2 regions of the Bacillus songklensis genome follow, and region 2 is predicted to be linked to the other one. Evidence: predicted binding sites of a transcription regulator. Region 2 holds the regulator's gene; the other holds the start of a gene.
What was found. Region 2 encodes LexA, which represses DNA repair genes until DNA is damaged. Its sites were predicted from a motif close to CGAACATATGTTCG; they were not measured.
Positions count from the first base shown of each region.

Region 1: the regulator LexA is predicted to act here: its motif matches at 7,479-7,492, upstream of parE (DNA topoisomerase IV subunit B).

Region 1 is NZ_JBHRZT010000072.1:598,524-608,895, forward strand. Features, by position in the region: gene ACFOU2_RS21920 (AbrB/MazE/SpoVT family DNA-binding domain-containing protein) at 201-482, opposite strand; gene ACFOU2_RS21925 (sulfite exporter TauE/SafE family protein) at 712-1,575, opposite strand; gene ACFOU2_RS21930 (cysteine hydrolase family protein) at 1,721-2,305, opposite strand; gene ACFOU2_RS21935 (cupin domain-containing protein) at 2,321-2,641, opposite strand; partial or broken gene ACFOU2_RS21940 (YqcI/YcgG family protein) at 2,616-2,768, opposite strand; gene parC (DNA topoisomerase IV subunit A) at 2,907-5,333, opposite strand; gene parE (DNA topoisomerase IV subunit B) at 5,335-7,305, opposite strand; gene ACFOU2_RS21955 (CoA-binding protein) at 7,682-8,095, opposite strand; gene plsY (glycerol-3-phosphate 1-O-acyltransferase PlsY) at 8,407-9,003, shown strand; gene ACFOU2_RS21965 (N-acetylmuramoyl-L-alanine amidase family protein) at 9,065-9,784, opposite strand; gene ACFOU2_RS21970 (hypothetical protein) at 10,199-10,372, opposite strand, start outside.
Region 2 is NZ_JBHRZT010000007.1:187,402-197,773, reverse strand. Features, by position in the region: gene ACFOU2_RS25675 (flavin monoamine oxidase family protein) at 139-549, shown strand; gene ACFOU2_RS25670 (flavin monoamine oxidase family protein) at 491-883, shown strand; gene ACFOU2_RS01570 (DUF3231 family protein) at 1,011-2,021, shown strand; gene ACFOU2_RS01565 (hypothetical protein) at 2,205-2,375, shown strand; gene ACFOU2_RS01560 (MDR family MFS transporter) at 2,619-3,971, opposite strand; gene ACFOU2_RS01555 (mechanosensitive ion channel family protein) at 4,151-5,035, opposite strand; gene ACFOU2_RS01550 (hypothetical protein) at 5,753-6,169, opposite strand; gene lexA (transcriptional repressor LexA) at 6,630-7,253, opposite strand; gene yneA (cell division suppressor protein YneA) at 7,399-7,716, shown strand; gene ACFOU2_RS01535 (YneB family resolvase-like protein) at 7,734-8,390, shown strand; gene ACFOU2_RS01530 (DUF896 domain-containing protein) at 8,456-8,689, shown strand; gene tkt (transketolase) at 9,042-10,372, shown strand, end outside.

The DNA.
Region 1 (10,372 bases), on a different contig from region 2:
GGACATTCCCTGCCTTTAATTTAAATAGATGGTGACTGCTCATGTATAAATGGGTACTATGGTTAAGAAACTTATCGTTATAATATCCGGTTGTCCGCACAATAAAAGCGGGGAGATTCTCCCCGCTTTTATTGTAACGATGTTGGGTGGTTTTTAGCTGCGTACCGCTTCGTCAAGTCGAATTGGCAGCGGTTTTTAATTTATGAGGTTTTTGTGTAACGTCCTAATTCCTTCAATAGCATTTTCATTCCTTCTGGGCTTAACGTGATTTTTCCTTCTGCAATTCGAATATTTTTTGATGATATTTCTCCTGTGAGGGCACATGCACCAAAGGGTTCGTACTTTTGGAGGATAATGCGATTATCTTCCACGAAAATTTCTACAGGATCTTTCTCATCAATTCCAAGCATTCTTCTAAGTTCAATGGGGATCACCACACGTCCAAGGCTGTCCAGCTTGCGTACAATACCAGTAGATTTCATCTATTTTCCCTCTTTCTTTCATTGTAAGTCCATATAAAAGATTATACAAAAATTTTTTCTTTAAACTCCGGTATCATTATACTGTAATAAAAATGTAATAATTTTGTCTTTTTATCCACTCGTTTTGCATAAAACATAAAACCCATTATTTTTTGAATTTATGGATCAGCCTCTGTTTCATCAATGCATAAAAAACACGCATAGTCATGATATGCGCGTGAATGGTCAGTTAACTCATGTTATTTTTTTGCGTGTAAATAAGATAGGCCAAGCAGCAGCTCCATCCAAATAAAATAACCGCATATAAAATCCATGTCGAGCTTTTTGGTAAAGATACGGATGCAGCAACCGTACGTGCGTTAGTCAGCAGAATGCATCCCCCGACAAGAACCCCTAAATAATGTGGGGGGATCATTTTGACAAGCCAGGCTGCAATTGGGGCGGCCGCCAGTCCTCCAACCATTAAGGTGAGAACCCAGTACCAGTTCACTTCCTGCCATCCTAACGAGAGGAAAAACCCGAGACTTGCTGATGCTGCAATGACAAATTCGCTTGTGTCTACCGATCCGATCACTTTTCTTGCCTCAATCCCCCGTCTGGCGAGTAATACAGGGGTGGATATCGGTCCCCATCCTCCCCCTCCTGTTGCGTCCGCAAATCCGGCGAATAATGCTAGAGGAATGAGTGCCTTTTTCGTATAAGGCTTCGTTTCCTGTTGTTTTATGCGTGACGGAAAGGTGAAGCGATATAAAATATAGGCGCCAAGAAAGAATAAAAACCCGGCGATAAACGGTTTGACCGCTTCTCCCGGTAGGCTGCTCAAGAAACATGCACCGACAAAGGCCCCGACTGATCCCGGAATAATCATGGTTTTGACCAAAAAACGATCTACGTTTCCAAATCGGATATGGGCCGCTCCGGAAGCTGCCGTTGTCACGACTTCCGCTAAATGAACAGAGGCAGAGGCAACAGCAGGAGCGATTCCAAAGGTTAATAATAACGAGGTGGATGTCACACCGTACGCCATGCCGAGTGACCCGTCAATTAGCTGTGCTAAAAAACCGATAAAAATAAAAACGATAAGTTTTTTCATTGTTGAAACACCCTTTGATGTGAAATGGTACTCGATCAAACAAGATATTCCAAACAGGAAGAGCGTGCTTGCGTATATAAACAAGAATATGAACGTAACTGTCGAAAAGTTAACATCAAAAAAGGAGTGTCCCTTGGCCCTCCTTCTAACGAATCGCTGAATTCTTTTCAAGTGCATCCACGACATCCAGAACCTCTTGGGTGGATACGACTTGAGCAAACTCTCCATGAAGAGAAGCAAGTGCCAGATGATGAACGGTATCGGCATCATAGTGTGTTCCATCATAGGACACGGTCTCAAAGCAAGCCGTTGCGTCATGAACAGCATAAACGAGATATCCGAGATTTCCAGCCATTCTCACAGTCGTGGAAACACAGTGATTAGTGGTAAGGCCGATGATCACGAGTGTGTGATAGCCATTGGCTTTCAAATACGTATCAAGCTCTGTGCCGATGAAACAACTGTTAACGTGCTTCCGAACCAAATATTCATCTTCAATCGGACCAAATTTATCTTTAAATGGAAAACCTGGCTGCGCTGGATGCAGGGGAGAGTCCGGATTTTGGGAGGCATGTTGAACATGGATGATCGGGTATTCTTTTATACGCCAGGCTTGAATCAGCCTAAGCATTTGTTCTTCAGCACGAGGGTTGTTCCGTATCCCCCACACGGGCTCCTCAAATCCTTTTTGAACGTCGACTACGACTAATACGGGGCGACTTTGTGCCATCTAATCCATCATCCTTTACTTTTGATATTCTTTTAAAATTGAAATAACATATGTGCAGCCGTTCGGACCGGGTTTAGGAGAATGAACGGTATTTTTAGGAAGAGCCATACAGTCGCCTGCTTCACACAGGGTCGTCCCCCCTTCGGTATAAAAATAAATGGATCCTTCCAATACATGCAAAATCTCATCTGTCAGATGTGTATGGGTTGTATGCTTGTGGTGAATCACGTCATCCTGGACTTCTGCATAATCAGTATTTTTCGGAAGCAATCCCCTCACTAATTCTTCAAGATGGCCGCCAGTTCCTTTTTTAATAAAAGCCTTTTTTATGTGCATTCTCTACACTCCTTTTCATAAGAAATGGACATCGATTCAGCCTGCTTGTGTTGACATCGCGCAAGAAATATTGCTTCCGTTCTCGATCCTTTTCAATGCCATATGAACCTAATGCGGGATAGGTATCTACCTCATCCTCTTCTTTTCCCTAACGCTACAATGTATTGTAAAAAGATTGAGATTATGAGAGATATTTTGTTGGCATTTTATCTATCCGTCTTCCCATGAAAAAAGACATTGGCTCGGTCCAATGTCTTTTTCTATTTTACGATGATTTCGGCTCTTTCCACATCATGATCACACTTCCTGCTTCATCTTGATCCACAATAAAGGAGCCGTTGCTGTAACGGTCATTCAGTCTGAGAGAAACTGGATCCACTTGTTCTGTCACCAGTTTTTCGGTTTGTATCCATAGAAGGTCGTTCCGTGTAACAAATTCGATTGCGGCGACTTCATGAGGATTTCTCTTCACTTCACGAATCATGACGAGTCCTCGTTTCGCTCTTGATGATCGTTCAAATTCTTTCATGCTCATTTTCTTTACGGCACCTCGCTGTGTCACCATGATGAGTTCACAAGAGTCACCTTCTCGGAATACCTTGCCGTTTACAACATAATCGCCGTCTTTTAAATTGATGCCTTTTACACCGGCCGCTCTTGCCCCTACCACATTCACTTCTTCCTCGGGGAACCATAATCCGTACCCTTGTCTTGTTGCCAGGAAGACCTCTTGTTTACCGTCGGTCATATGGACATCGACGACTTCATCATCCCCTTTTAAGTTAATCGCTACAAGCGGACGGGAATAGCGCTGGGCTTTGTAATTCGCAAGTTCCGATTTTTTCACCATACCGTTTTTCGTTACAAACAGCAAGAATTTTTCTTCTTCAAAGTTGGCGACCGGGATGGCTTGTACAATCGTTTCTTCTTTTTCAATCGGAACGATGTTTGTCACATGCTGCCCCATATCTTTCCAGCGAATATCCGGAAGTTCGTGGACCGGCAAGTATAAGTAACTTCCTTTATTCGTAAACAGCAGCAGAGTCTCTGTTGTATTGATTTCCAGTTTGGCAATCAAACGATCTGTGTCTTTCATGCCAAAATCCTGGCCGTTAGAGGCCGCGTATGAACGAAGGCTTGTCCGTTTGACATACCCGTCTTTTGTCACCGTCACCATGACATCTTCCGACGGAACCATTACTTCCAGGTTAATTTTCAGCTCTTCAATTTCTGCTTCGATTTTTGTGCGGCGCTTATCGCTGTATTGCTTTTTCACTTTGCGTAAATCCGTTTTAATGACCTGCAGCAGTTTCTTTTCACTGCTCAAAATCAGCTCCAGTTCGGCAATCTTTTCTTCCAGCTCTTTCGCTTCTGCTTGTAAAGCGGTCACATCCGTATTTGTTAAGCGATATAGCTGTAATGAGACGATTGCCTCTGCCTGTGCTTCCGTAAAATCAAATCGGACGATCAAATTGTCTTTTGCATCCCTTTTGTCTTTCGATGCACGAATCGTAGCAATCACTTCGTCTAAAATTGATAAGGCTTTGATGAGCCCTTGGACAATATGCTCCCGTTCGCGTGCTTTATCAAGCTCATATTGCGAGCGGTTAGTGATCACTTCCCGCTGATGTTCAATATAGGCATCCAAAATAGCAGGAAGCGTCATTAATTTAGGACGTTTTCTTGATATGGCAACCATGTTGAAGCTATACGGTACCTGCAAGTCCGTATTTTTGTATAAATAGGCTAAAACTCCTTCCGCATTGGCTTCTTTCTTTAGCTCAATCACAAGGCGCAAGCCGGTACGATCCGTTTCGTCACGTACTTCTGAAATCCCCTCAACTTTGCGGTCAAGGCGCAATTCGTCAATCTTTTTCACCAGATTTGCTTTATTCACTTCAAATGGGATTTCAGTGATGACAATTTGCTGTTTGCCGCCTCTAATTGATTCGATGTCCGCTTTTCCGCGAATAATGATTTTTCCCTTTCCTGTTTCATACGCTTTTTTAATGCCATCCACACCTTGAATGATACCGCCTGTCGGGAAATCCGGCCCTTTTATAACGGTCATCAAATCCTCTACCGTACAAGAAGGCTTGTCAATGCGCATGATGGTTGCATCGATGACCTCTCCTAATTGATGGGGAGGGATTTCCGTTGCATATCCTGCTGAAATCCCGGTTGAGCCGTTCACTAGTAGATTCGGGAACATGGCCGGTAAAACAACCGGCTCTTTGCTTGTATCATCAAAGTTCGGAACAAATTCCACCGTCTGTTTTTCGATATCGCGCAAAAGCTCGGATGCAATGGCGGAAAGCCTCGCTTCCGTATAACGCATGGCGGCCGGGGGATCCCCGTCGACGCTTCCGTTATTCCCGTGCATTTCAATCAGCAAATTGCGAAGCTTCCAATCCTGACTCATCCTGACCATTGCGTCATACACGGATGAATCACCGTGCGGGTGGTAGTTACCAATGACATTACCAACGGTTTTTGCCGATTTTCGAAACCCTTTTTCCGCTGTATTGCCGTCTACATGCATCGCATATAAAATCCGGCGCTGAACCGGCTTTAATCCATCTCTTGCATCCGGCAGCGCGCGTTCTTGAATGATGTACTTACTGTATCGTCCAAAGCGGTCGCCAAGTACATCTTCAAGAGGCAAGTCTAAAAAGCGTTCTGCTTGTGTCATCTTATTCTTCCTCCTTTGCGACCGTTACGTTTTCATTATCTAAGATGTTTGGGTCTTCCTCCAGGCCGAAGGCGACATTGTTTTCGATCCATTTTCGTCGAGGCTCGACTTTGTCTCCCATAAGGGTCGTAACACGGCGATCCGCACGAGCGGCATCATCAATACGAACACGGATGAGTGTACGGGTTTCAGGGTTCATGGTCGTTTCCCAGAGCTGATCGGCATTCATTTCGCCAAGCCCTTTGTACCGCTGAATCATGTATCCCCTGCCGACTTTTTTGATGGCGCCCTTTAATTCATCTTCATTCCACGCATATTCTACCACTTCTTTTTTGCCGGTTCCTTTGCTTACTTTGTATAGAGGAGGAAGTGCGATAAACACTTTGCCTGCTTCCACAAGCGGTTTCATATAGCGATAGAAGAATGTCAGCAATAGCACTTGGATATGGGCACCGTCTGTATCAGCATCGGTCATGATCACGATTTTATCGTAATTCGCATCGTCTAAAACGAATTCGGCTCCGATGCCGGCACCGATGGCATGAATGATCGTATTGATTTCCTCATTTTTGAAAATATCCGAGAGCTTCGCCTTTTCTGTATTGATGACTTTCCCGCGAAGAGGCAAGATGGCCTGAAAGCGGCGATCCCGTCCTTGCTTGGCCGAACCACCCGCTGAATCACCCTCTACTAAATACAGTTCATTTTTTTGCGGGTTTCGTGATTGGGCAGGTGTTAGTTTCCCGCTTAAAACAGTTTCTTTCCTGCTTCGTTTTTTTCCGCTTCTTGCTTCTTCACGCGCTTTGCGCGCTGCTTCCCGTGCTTGGGCCGCTTTAATGGCTTTTTTCACCAACAGGGAGCTAATGTCCGGATTTTCTTGTAAAAAGTACGCTAATTTCTCGGAGACGACCGCATCGACAGCAGAGCGTGCCTCGCTTGTCCCAAGTTTTCCTTTTGTCTGGCCTTCAAACTGCAGTAATTCTTCTGGAATTCGGACAGAGACAATGGCCGCTAAGCCTTCACGAATATCCGTTCCTTCCAGGTTTTTATCTTTTTCCTTCAACAATCCGACTTTACGGGCATGTTCATTAAAAATGCGGGTCATCGCACTTTTCGCACCAGACTCGTGCGTTCCGCCGTCTTTGGTGCGAACATTGTTGACAAACGAAAGAATGGTTTCGGAATAACCATCGTTAAATTGAAACGCAAATTCCACTTCAATGTTGTTTTGTTCGCCGTCGAAAAACAGCACCGGATGTAGTGAGTCTTTGCCTTCGTTTATGTACGAAACAAAGGCTTCAATTCCGCTTTCATATTGGAACACATCTTGCTGATCGTATCGTTCATCGACCAATTCAATTTTTAATCCCTTCAATAAAAAGGCAGATTCCCGTAATCGTTCACTTAATGTGTCATAGTTATAAGCAGTTGTACTGAAAATCTGGGCATCAGGTTTGAAATGAATCTTCGTCCCTGTTTCCCGCGTTTTCCCGATTTTTTCAAGAGTGGTAACAGGTTTTCCACCGTTTTCGAAACGTTGTTGGTACACAAGACCATCACGTTTAATGGTCACTACCAGCCATTCCGACAGGGCATTTACTACAGATGCACCCACTCCATGGAGACCTCCGCTTGTTTTGTAGCCGCCTTGACCGAATTTACCTCCGGCATGAAGCACCGTTAAGATGACTTCGGGCGTCGGTTTTCCGAGTTTGTGCATCCCGGTAGGCATCCCCCTCCCTTTATCTTGAACAGAAATGGAGTTATCGTTATGTATGGTTACTTTTATGTAGTTTCCGTATCCGGCTAACGCTTCATCGACAGAGTTATCAACAATTTCATAAACAAGGTGATGCAAACCGCGACTGTCGGTACTGCCGATGTACATGCCTGGCCGTTTTCGAACCGCATCCAGTCCTTCTAAGACTTGAATCGCGTCATCATTATAGTCAAATATTTGTTTCTTACTCAAAAATACATACCCCTTTCAATTAATCCACAATCCAGTATCTCCTATAAAAACTTGGCTTCGTCTGAAACGTTCCAACTAATCAGATTGAAGAGATATGGTCTTTCTTTCATTTTCACTCTAATCTCCGCTGAGGGGCAACTGTTCCTTACTGTTAGCCTCTTTGCCCGAAAACAAGAACGTATGTTTGATTTTAACATAACTTGTTCGATTTTTAAATATCATTGCTCATTTTATCTCGTTCTAATGAGTGGCAGACCCTTCACTTATCATACATATCTTAGCACTATTTTAGCGAGAAATGGATAATTCTAAAACTAAAATTATGAAAAAGTAAAGAAAATCCCTGTATTTAACAAGGATTTTCCATAAAAAATGACTATTTAGTTAAAGCATGTTCCACTTTAATGCAGCGGTCCATGACAACAGTGTAACCTTTTTCCTTCAATAATTGATACGCCTCTTCATTGGCTAATCCAAGCTGGGCCCAAAATACATCCGCATCAATTTCCAAAAACTCTTTCGCTACATCCAACAAATGCTCTGAGCGGCGGAAGACGTTGACAATATCGACATGTCCTTCGATGTCCTTTAACGATTTTACGGCTTTAACCCCTAATATTTCATCCGCATTCGGATTTACCGGAATAATTTCATAGCCGGCATCTTGCATAGCTTTGGATACCATATAAGATGTTTTGGCGGGATTGTCCGACAATCCCACTACCGCAATTCGCTTACTATTTTTTAAGATTTTTCCCAGCTCTTCACGTGAAGGAATCTCCATTTGCATGATTATCTCTCCTTTAAACAAGTGTCTGATGTATTACGTTCTGTATGTATACCCGATTTCCTGCTTATTATCACCAATTTCTTGTCGCTCAACCCATCGGATGAGTATAGTTTTCTCCTATGCCCCGTCTGTTTGCCCCACAGTTTGACCACTCTCTATGAATTGCCGGTTGTAGTTTCAAAAGGTTCCTGTTAAAATCCTCTATGGTTATGAAAAGGATTTTCAGAGGTAAAGTAAGAATGAATAAGGGATGGAGTTTTCTTGAACTCGTGGTAAAATGAAATAACAAGAGAGAAAAAGGAGAAATATATATGCAATTTATCTTACCCATTCTTGCATACATAATCGGATCCATTCCGTTTGCTTTAGTTGTGGGGAAAGTCGGATATGGAATTGATATCCGCGAACACGGAAGCGGCAATCTTGGCGGGACAAATACGTTTCGCACACTGGGGGTCAAAGCGGGTTTAATTGTAACGAGCGCCGATATTTTAAAAGGAACACTCGCTGCTTCTCTTCCTGTTTTATTTAACGCAGATCTACATCCGTTATTTGTCGGGATGTTTGCGGTAGTCGGTCATGTGTACCCGCTATTCGCTAATTTTAAAGGAGGAAAAGCAGTCGCGACTTCTGGTGGAGTTTTGCTATTTTACAGTCCCCTTCTTTTTGTCGCCATGCTCGCCTGCTTTTTTGTAAGCTTGTATGTATCGAAATACGTCTCGCTTTCATCGATCATAACAGGTATTTTCGCCTTCATTTATACACTTTTTACGAGAGATATACCGTTCATTATCGTCGTTGGGCTCCTAGCCAGTTTTGTCATCTGGCGCCACCGTGCAAACATTCAGCGTATTATGAACAAAACTGAACCAAAAGTCAAATGGTTGTCCAAAACACCGAGAGCCTGATGCAGGCCCTCGGTGTTCTTCATCCTTCCTGCCTTTTGATAGACGACTATCATATATTCCCCTAAGCATCCGTCTCTTCAATGTATACGGTCCAGCCGAATTTTCGTTCCAGCTCGTTTTTGAATCGAGTGGCGGTGGTAATACCTTTAAACGTTCCTGTTCTCAATCGGTATGTTTTACCATCATCAGCGATTCCCTGAACCGCTGGCTCCGGAACATAAGGGACTGAAAAATATTCACATAATCCTCGGGCCAATTCTACAGCGCATTCTTGGCGATACGCTTCACTTCGAAGCAGTTCTGCTTCCCGCCTGTTATCCATGAATCCGCATTCGACTAACACAGTCGGCATGTTTGTATATTTGGCGACATACAGCCAGGATCCGTCTTTGATCCCGCGATCTTTTAATTTTGTTCCTTGGATAAGGTAGCGTTGAAGAATTCGAGCAGCCCGCTTGGATGCCTCGGTTTTACCGGCGTATGTTTCAATCCCTTCAGCCTTTCCCCACATTCCACCTGCAGCATTCGCATGGACGGATAAATAAAAGTCCGCTTTGGCATCATTGGCTCGTTTTACCCGTGTACCAAGCGGTATATCCTCGCCAGTTGGAGCCACTAACAAGATTCGAAAGCCGCATCTTTTTAGCTCCACATATAAAAGAGCGACAACTCGTCGATTGAATTCATTTTCTTTCATTACACTCCCATCAGAAAAAGTTGGTGTCCGCTTCCCTGGTGTATTGATTCCATGTCCGTCATCTAATGCAATCAAATAACTCATAACCGACCTCACTCCTTTGATAAAATGTGTAAATCATGAGCAGTTGCTCATGTTTCATTAATTAAATAGATGAAACGAAAAAGAAAGGAGAGAAAATTGTTAAAAAACTAGATAAAGTAATGGCTTCAATTTAGTTAAACAAGAAACCCCCCAAAAAAACCTCTCTTGAAACAAGAGAGGTTGACATAACGGGCGCTATGAGAAGGAAGATCCTTCAGTTTTTTGTTACAATGAATAACATCCAATATTTTGTACAAAATACAATGGACGCTGATTCATGATAAAACGCAATAAATATACAATCCCAAGCTCTCTTTTATTCACAATTTATACAAGAGGCTTTTGAATTAAAGTAGCGAATTCAAGCTCATGGGAGTTTTTTTGAAGAAGCCAGCGAAGCAGACCTTTTTTCTTTTATTCACGTTCCTCCTGGGCCGCTTCCACTTCCAATAAATAATTGGTACGCACCATCTCATGATAAATTTCTTTCATCCAAATATCAGTATCCCGATTAGCTAGAACTTTCGCTATATATTTGGGTCTTTTCTTGCGATAAACATCAAGAGGAAAAACCGCTGCATACTTATC
Region 2 (10,372 bases):
ATGAGAATGGAGAGTGTTTTTTCAAAGGAATTCCAAATGGAATAAGAATGTTTGTGAAACGTAGAATATTCTTCTAGGTATCTCTGAAGTTGAATAAAATTCAATGAATGATTATATATTTGACAGAGGGGCGATGAGATGCCTATAAACATGAATTCTCCATTGTCAATTAGTCAAATGATTTCAACAATCCGACATGGACTGAAAAAAACACAAGCTCCTAAAAAAATCATTATCGTGGGTACCGGTATGGCAGGATTAGTTGCAGCCTCACTATTAAAAGAAGCGGGACATCATCTGACAATTTTAGAAGCAAACGACAGAGTGGGAGGTCGTGTTTACACGGCAAGATCTCCATTTATTGACGACCTATATTTAGACCTTGGCGCAATGCGTATTCCTGCTACTCATCATTTAGTCTTGGAATATATAAACAAATTTCGTTTGCCGGTTAACATGTTTATCAATAGTACCCCTAACGATTTGATTTATGCCAACGGGTACAACCGGGTCAGGAGTCATTTTAGCCAGTTACACATGGGAAGATGACACGTTACCTTGGGACAGCTTGACGGAAGCCGATCGTATTCGGAATGCACTCGATGATTTAGCAACCGTGCACGGTCAACATATATATAATGAGTTTATAACAGGAATCACCCACAGTTGGGCCCAATATCCGTATTCCGGCGGAGCTTTCTCGATGTTTAAACCTGAACAGCAGATAGAACTGGCACCCTTCATTTCTGCTCCTGAAGGAAGGATTCATTTTGCGGGTGAACATGCTTCTACCTCCCCTGGCTGGATTCAAGGTGCAGTAGAATCCGGTATAAGAGTCGCACATGAGGTTAATGATTTACCAAATACTTTCGCCAATGAGTGAACGATTAAAACCATCAATGATTTCAGGTATTTTCTGTTTCAACTAATGAAGGCCCATCCCCTCTTGTAAACGTATTTAATGGAATCACTTGAAACATAATAATATAAAAAGGAGGGTTATGTAAACGATGTCAACAGATCAACTACGACCCAAATTAACATCTGGTGAATTAGCGCATAGCTGGGAACAATACATGAATAACAGCTTATCGGCAGTTGTTTTGGAATACCTTCAATCAACAACCGAATCGGAAGATATAAAATCAGTATGTACGAGTGCTTTATCAACCGCTAAATCGGACATGAATGTCTTAGAAACTGTCCTTCAAAACGAAAACTATCCCATACCAAAGGGATTTAGTTTTAATGAAGATTTAAACCCTAACGCTCCGAAAATGTTTACAGATGGATTTATCTTATTTTATTTAAATAATATGGCGAAGGTTGGCATGCCTTTAACCGCTATGGTACTTGCCGATTCGGCCCGAAGTGATATCAGACAATTTTATCATGAGCGAATGAGAAATGTGATGAATCTTTATGAAAGTTCCGTGTCACTGCTTTTAGAAAAAGGTCTTTTTGTGCGTCCGCCTTTAATTACATCTATACATGAAATCAAGCCGTTAGCAGAGAAGGGTTTTTTAGGAAACTTTTTCAGTGATAAACGAGAGTTAACCGCTCGTGAAGCGAATGAGCTGCATAAAAATATTTTGATGAATTATACAGGCAAAAATCTATTGACTGGTTTTATTCAATCTGTAACGAATCCTGAATTAAAACGATTATTGGAACGCGGCAAAGAATTATCTTCCACTATCATAAAAGATTTAAGTGAAATATTAATACAAAATGAACTACCAGTTTCGATGACTTCGGATACTCATGTGCTGGATTCAAAAATTTCTCCATTCTCAGATAAGCTAATTACCTTTCACATTGATCAATTAAATCGATTCGGAGTTGCCAATTACGGATACAGTGCAGCAGTCAGCACACGGAAAGATTTAAAAACAACATACGGAAAGATCATTGCACAGGTATACCAATATGAGGCAGATATAAAGTCTTTAATGATTAAGAATGAATGGATGGAAAAGCCGCCCGTTGCGTTAAATAGGGACATGCTTTCTAAGGATTAATCGCAAATGTTAAATTTTCTTAACAACACGACTGATGATGGAGACCAAAAATCTTATGATTTTTTCTTTAATATAATGGCCTTTATATGGATTAATATTGATTTTAGGAAATCATTACCAATCATTATTTAGAAATTTCTTCACAAACTAATAGTTGATTATAGAAAAAGGAGGAAATCAAATATGTCTAAGAAACGTGAGTTTAATCAAATCGGAGAAGATATAAGATCAGTTAATCCTCAAGGTCTTACAAATGATGGAGGCATCCCTGATGGATTTTCTAGAGAAGTATCATTGGGGTACGGCGGGTTCCCTGGAATTGATGAATTACAAAGGAAAGATGAAGAATTTTAATTCTTAAGATTCAATTAGATATTAATCCTTCTTTAATAAGATGTTTTTCTTTTTCTTCTTTTTGAACTAACGAGAGCAATTGCCTAATAAAGTGATTGCTCTTTTTGTTATACTAACAGAGAAGGTTGAAGAAGAAACAACTAAATGGGGAAACTGGTCTTAGATAACATAAATAATATATCTTCAGCAATGGCATATTCAAAAAAATAAAGGAATGCAGATGCATCCCTTGAGGTAAATAATTTAACTTATTTTACTTCCGGCAACCATATTGCTTTCTTTGTTAGATGTATCATTCTTAATGAGGAATGATGTTAGTAAAGCCAAAATACTTCCGAAGAAACCGAATATAAATAGATGATGAATTCCTTCCATAAAATCTGCTTCACTTGTTAATAACGCTCCCATAATCGTTACTCCAATTGCCGTACCCATGTTTCGGCAAAACATGAAGAATGAAGTGGAAATCCCTCTTTCATGTCCTCCCACTAGTTGTTGGGATCCAATCAATCCAACTGTGGATAGTAAACCGAAAGCTAATCCTTGAACAATCATTACAGCGAATACATACCAAAAACTATGATTTTCATTTAACAGAATTAATAAAATTCCTGAGAAGAACAATAAAACATTCCCCATAATCAACAAGATACGATATCCATATTTTAGAATCCATTTACCGGCAGGTACCGATACGCACATCCATCCAACTGCAACACCAAGAAGAGCCACACCGCTCATAAATAGCGAGAGCCCTGCAATATTTTGTAAGAACAATGGAATGTAACTGGATGTTCCGAATAAAGCAACGGTACCAATAAATGTATTAATATTAATCCATGAAATGGTCTTATTTTTAAACATAGAGAGCGGAACGATTGGCGAAGTCTGTTTTTTCTCATAAAAATAAAAAATAACAATAAAAACTGCTCCCAATAGAAAATATAGAATTTTATTCTCCTCAACGACAGTATCTAAGAGAAGAAAAGTTACACCGACAGCGAATAGGATGGCTCCAATATAATCCACGCTCGCTTTTTTCGGCTGATAATGTTCTTTGTAAGGTAAAAGCGTCAGAAATGCGATTAAACAAACTGGTAAATTTACAAAGAATATCCATCTCCATGTCATATACTCGACGAAGAACGCTCCAAGTAAAGGGGCGAGGATGGCGGAAAGCCCCCACATTGCTGTAAATAAGGCTTGGATTTTCCCTCTTTTCTCTACAGGGAAGAGGTCTCCGGCAATAATTGCAGGGAACGGCATCATGAATCCTGCTCCTATCCCTTGAATAGCACGGAAGATGACCAATTGAATCATATTTGCAGATAACCCGCAAAGGAGTGATCCGGTTAGAAATAATGTAATCCCGAATCCGAACACTCTTTTCCTGCCAAATATGTCGGATAATCTACCAGCCACAGGGGAGAGAATGGTACTTGCAATCATATAGGACGCAAACGACCAGGCGTACAAGTCAAATCTCCCTAACTCTTTTGCGATGATTGGCATCGTTGTGTTCATAATGGTTGTATCGATTGATGCTACCAACATAGCAAGAACAATACTTATCATTACTGAAGTTCTACTTTTCATCTATTAACCCCCTTATTACGGTTCAAACAAGTTATTATACCCTATTAAGACAGGTTATGGAAACAAAGAAGTTTTTTATATTCAATAAGAAAAGCTCATAACAATATGGCAATATACTTATAAGATTCAATTGATTACTTATTGTTAAATAAGTTGCATTCTAATATCTGTTGAATGGTTCAGTTATCGGTAGTTTGAAAAGCATTCCTTTCCGCCCGATATAACACATTTGCCGCTGGCATACATACCTGATTTTCATGAAATGTAGCCATTAGTTCAAACCTAACATTGCGTGAAGTTTCAAAATAATATTCTGGTTTCACTAAGCCCACAATACAAAATTCATATCCAACGAATTTAAGATTTGGATTTAAGTCCGTTATGCCAAGATATTGAAAATCTTCTTCAGGTGTCCCATCCTCTAGTCTTAATAGGCTTTGACCATACTTCTCATTGCAGATGCTGCATACTATTTCTAATAATTCCTTGATTCTCCGAGGGTCTTCCTGATAACTTACAGTTATTTGTTCTATGACACGCATTTTACCCTTGTTATAATTTTGGATTGTCCTTATTTCTCCATGCGGAATAGTAAGGAGTTTCCCTGACCATTCACGAATTTGCATAAAACGAATGCCCGTTTCTTCGATTGTGCCTGAATGCGTTTCATTGAATGTCACATAGTTGCCCACTCGGAATTCCTTGTCAGACAATCTGACGATACCTGATAGAATGTCTTTTAACATTTGTTGTGCGGCAAAACCTAAAATGATACCTGCAATCCCTGCGCCCGCAAGAAGACCTTTAATATCTATAAATTGCCCTATTAGGTATATGACAACGATTGCAGCGCTTCCATATCTTAAGGTTGAGCGAATAACACCTTGTATAGTCTTTTCAATTTCTTCATTAAAAAAATCTGATTTTTTAAAAAACCAGTCAATCGTGCGATTTATAAGAAAGGAAATGGTCATTAAGAATAAGACCATTAATGCGATTCGTAAGATTAGAAATTTCTCTATATAGTCTAAAAATCCTTGAGTATAAGTTAAAAAATTGTCCATACCTACACCTCATTAATATAAAAAATGCAGCTTAACTCCCTCGAAGCTAACTCGAGGAAATTTAATATAATCCCATAGCACAAGTATTTATGTATTTTCCGCAAGATTTTTGAGATATATACTTTAGGCACAATAAATAAGATATGTAATAAGTAATGCACAATGTAATAAAGCCCCGGTACCAAGTCTTTCCCAACAAAGAATACTGGGTTTTGTTTCAAGGTTTATAAATTAAGATTGGCTACCTATGCAAGTTTGGAATTCGTTGAGTAGCTCATCTAGATCTTGACTTATTTTATGCAAGCCATGAATAGAAGAAAGCAACTCGGCTTATGTCGAAAGATTAAGCAGGAAATGTAGCTTGAGTGGGAGACAAAGAAGCTATTGAAACAGAGAAGGGATATAATAATTATTGATTGTATAGAATCGTTTATATTTACAAATGGTTATTGCGAAATCAAAAACGAAAATAACAGATTTGAAGTTTTGTTAATGCAACTATCAGACTTAACACCCCTAGAATAAGCAACTAAAGAGAATAAATGGTCTGTGTGAGAATCCCTTCAACTACAATAAAGAATATTTGTTGAAGGGAAACATGCAAAATGTTATGATTCTGTTTTATACACTCACATTATTTGTGGGTGTATTTTTTATATCCAAATTTGAATATTTAGTTAAAGATGAATCCTAAAAAAGACATTTCGTAATAAGGTCTTAAGAACGGAAGTTTAAAGCTTTTAATAAAACATCGATATCACCTTTAAAGGTGAAAAAGCGAGGATTATTTTCATCATCGAAAACCATTAAATAAGGTTCTTCCTGTTCTCCAACAATAATAATTACTTCATTTACTAAGTCATTCATCCATTGATTTTGTATCGCTACAGAAGGTTCCAATGGAATTTTAATCATATAACCTTCGTTTGGGATAACCCTGAACTTCCGATATATATCGGTTATTCGATTTAGGTATTTTTCGCCTTCCTTTTGTATTGCAGGATTTGATGCAACAGTCTTTATTACACGATTATGTTCGATGTTTAAAACTTCAACGTTTTTATTATTTTGAGCCATAACATGGGGTGTGAACAAAAGCATTATAAATAAAAATACCGCTAATTTATTTACCATTAACAACACCTCATTGCTAATATTGCCAAAAGGTATGCAAATTATTAACATACGCTTTTTTCACTGACGGATCCGATTATGTAATAAGGTAATGACTGTATTACTTCCAACCACTGTATCGCATGAAGGTGTAAAAGCCTCTTATAAGATTGGGGTTCTTGAAGCGAAAATGCCTAAATTAATGAAAGATGATCGAAAGAAGGTTGATATGGAGTTTCATTAATAATAAGTAAGTTACTATCTACATAGAACGTATAAATCTACCATTGTTTGATTCATTCCAACGCATTTCATTCGTTTTATATTCCAAGAAAAAGAGAATAACCCAAAACTTGATACCAAGTATCTGGATCATTCTCTAGAATCATCCCGCCATCTTATCAGAGTCACAAACGATATGATGGAAAGGAAGTGAATGATATAGGCGGAAAGAGTTTCTGGAATGCCATGGATCAGTCTCTTAATGGATAGAGCGATAGACACCGATTACTTTTCCTAAAATAGAAACATTATTTAAAATGATAGGTTCCATTGTGGAGTTTTCAGGCTGCAGACGAATGTAGTTTTGCTCTTTGAAGAAGCGCTTCACAGTTGCTTCGTCCTCTTCTGTCATCGCTACAACAATATCTCCATTATTAGCCGTTTGCTGCTGGCGGACAATTACATAATCGCCATCCAAAATTCCGGCTTCAATCATACTGTCACCCATAATTTCCAGCATGAATATTTGCTCATCAGGCGCTGCGTATTTATCAGGAAGAGGAAAGTACTCTTCTACATTTTCGACAGCGGTAATAGGTTGGCCAGCCGTAACTTTCCCGATGATCGGTACGTTAATGACATTCGCTTTTACAATATGGTTTGTTTCCTCTGTATCCAATATTTCAATTGCACGCGGTTTTGTCGGGTCTCTGCGGATAAGCCCCTTGCTTTCAAGACGGGCGAGGTGGCCGTGTACAGTCGAACTTGATGCTAAGCCGACAGCTTCACCGATTTCGCGAACAGAAGGGGGGTAACCTTTTAACCTTACTTCCTCTTTGATGAAGCTTAATATATCTTGTTGTCGTTTTGATAACTTTGTCATTCTCTCACCTCAAATCAACGACTTAATTGGTTTCATTATAACATGTATATAAATTGGATACAAACATAAGTTCGAAAATATATTGACTCAAAACAAATGTTCGTATTAAAATGAGAACAGATATTCTGATTATGGGGTGATGGAATTGAATAAGGCGTTACAGACCTTTACATACTATGCAATCTTTTTTATGATTTTAGCAGTGTTTACCTATTTCGTAACATCGTTCGCCAAAGGTCCTAACCTTGAAAACTATGCAACTATTACCATCAGTGCAGGAGATACTCTGTGGGAATTGGGTCAAAAGTATAGAGAACAGCATCATTTATCCTCACATGAGTTTGTGGAATGGGTAGAGACGGAGAACCATCTTGAATATAAAACGATTATGCCAGGTGAAAAAATTTATATCCCAATTTTAAAGAAAGATTTTCAAGAAGGACAAATGTTGGCAAGTAATTAGGAAAGCAGTGATAGAGATTGAAAGCAATCATTTACTGTCGAGTCAGTACGGAAAAAGATACACAAGAGACATCCCTTGAGCGTCAGAGAGAAGAGCTGTTGCAACTTGCAGATCAGTATTCATTCCAGGTTGCCCAAATAGTGGAGGAAAAGGCAAGCGGCTTTGATATTGATCGTGACGGTATGATGGAAGTAATCGAAGCAGTGCAGCGAGAACAGATAGATGTCTTGCTCGTACAGGATGAAACAAGGCTTGGAAGAGGTCATGCAAGAATCGCCTTATTGCATTTTTTCATCAAAGAGAACATTCAAGTATATACCATTAGTCATTACGGGAAGCTTCAGCTGTCAGAGTCAGATTCCATGATGCTTGAAATTATTAGCATTGTGGAAGAATATCAGCGCAAGCTTCATAATGCTAAAATTCGCAGAGGAATGAGACGTGCCGTTGAAAAAGGCTACCGTCCGGAGAAAAACTTAAAAAACGTCGGGGAAAATGCAGGAAGAGATCGAAAAGAAGTACCGATTGAAGAAATCGTTCGTTTACGACGAAACGAAATGACCTTTGAGGAAATTACAGCTACATTAAGGGGATTCGGTTATCATGTGTCAAAAGCGACTGTACATCGACGCTATCAAGAGTACATAAAGAATCAAGATGAATCACTTGCTTAATAGAAATTGGTTTAGTAAGATGACTACATATACTTGGTAGAAGAAAATAATAAGGAGTTATATGGATGTTATCACCGGAAAAAATGGCACGAATTAATTTTTTATCAAAAAAGTCAAAGAGTGAAGGACTTACACCGGAAGAAGCTGGAGAACAACAAGTGCTTCGCCAAGAATATTTGAAAGAGTTTCGTAAGTCTATGACCAACCATCTTCACTCTATTAAAGTTGTTGATGAAAAAGGGAATGATGTCACACCTAATAAGCTCAAAGAAAGCAAAAAGAGGAAACGCATGCATTAATTCATTAACCTATGCCGCAAAATGGTTTATATATACGTACGTGAAAGAAACTGTCCCCGTAAGTTATAGGGAGGCAGTCAGAAATGCTTTTACAGAAAGGATTCGCCAGAAAAATTCTTGATTTCGTTGGATTTTCTGCACCGAGTCTTTTCCGGGGGATGACTCAGAAGGTATGGTTTTTCGGCCTTTTGAGCCATTCCCCTTTTTATTCCGTTTGGTTCTGTATAATTGTTTCTTTTTCCACAGAAAATGTAAAAGTGATAGCAATTTTGTGTGAATTGTTGTACAAAATAAGTAATCATTAGTATGATAGTGATTGAAGCATAGTTCTTAAATGAAAGGATGGAACAAGATGGAACATCGTATTGAAGATCTATCCATTGCAACGATTCGTACTTTGTCAATCGATGCAATTGAAAAAGCAAACTCAGGACATCCGGGAATGCCAATGGGAGCTGCCCCAATGGCATATACCTTATGGACGCAATTCATGAATCAGAATCCAAAAAATCCACATTGGTTTAATCGTGACCGTTTTGTGTTGTCAGCAGGACATGGTTCTATGTTGTTATACAGCTTATTACATCTTGCTGGTTATGATGTATCAATGGATGACATTAAAAACTTCCGCCAGTGGGGCAGCAAAACACCTGGACACCCAGAATACGGCCATACGCCGGGCGTTGAAGCGACAACTGGTCCTCTGGGTCAAGGGGTTGCCATGGCTGTCGGAATGGCGATGGCAGAACGTCATTTAGCTGCTACATACAACAAAGAAGACTTAGAAATTGTGAACCATTTTACATACAGCATTTGTGGTGATGGGGATTTAATGGAAGGTGTTTCAGCAGAAGCTGCTTCATTAGCCGCTCACTTAAAACTTGGTCGTCTAGTTGTGTTATACGATTCAAATGACATTTCATTGGACGGCGAGCTAAATCTTGCGTTCTCCGAAAATGTAGAGCAGCGCTTTAAAGCATATGGCTGGCAAGTTATTCGTGTAGAAGACGGCAATGATATCCAGGAAATTGCTAAAGCGCTGGAGGAAGCGAAATCTGATTTGGATCGTCCTACATTGATTGAGGTAAAAACAGTAATCGGTTACGGTTCTCCCAACCTGGCAGGAAAATCGGATGTACATGGTGCACCGCTTGGAGCAGCAGAACTTAAGATGACAAAAGAGGCGTACAAGTGGACCTTTGAAGAAGACTTCCATGTTCCACAGGAAGTGTATGATCATTTTCGTTCTGTCATTGCAGAAGCGGGTCAGAAGAAGGAAGAAGAATGGAATCAATTGTTCGCTCAATATAAAGAAAAATATCCTGAATTAGCGGAGCAATTCGAATTGGCGGCAGCAGGAAAACTTCCGGAAGGATGGGAGAAAGAGCTGCCGGTTTATGAAGAAGGTACAAGTCTTGCTTCTCGTGCTTCTTCAGGTGAAGCGTTAAATGCTGTTGCAAAAGCAGTTCCGTTTTTCTTTGGGGGATCAGCTGACTTGGCAGGTTCCAACAAAACGACGATCAAGGGTGGAGATGACTTCCAGGCATCCAACTATGGCGGTCGTAACATCTGGTTTGGCGTTCGTGAATTTGCGATGGGTGCAGCCTTAAATGGTATGGCCTTACATGGCGGATTAAAAGTATTTGGCGGTACATTCTTTGTATTCTCTGATTACTTGCGCCC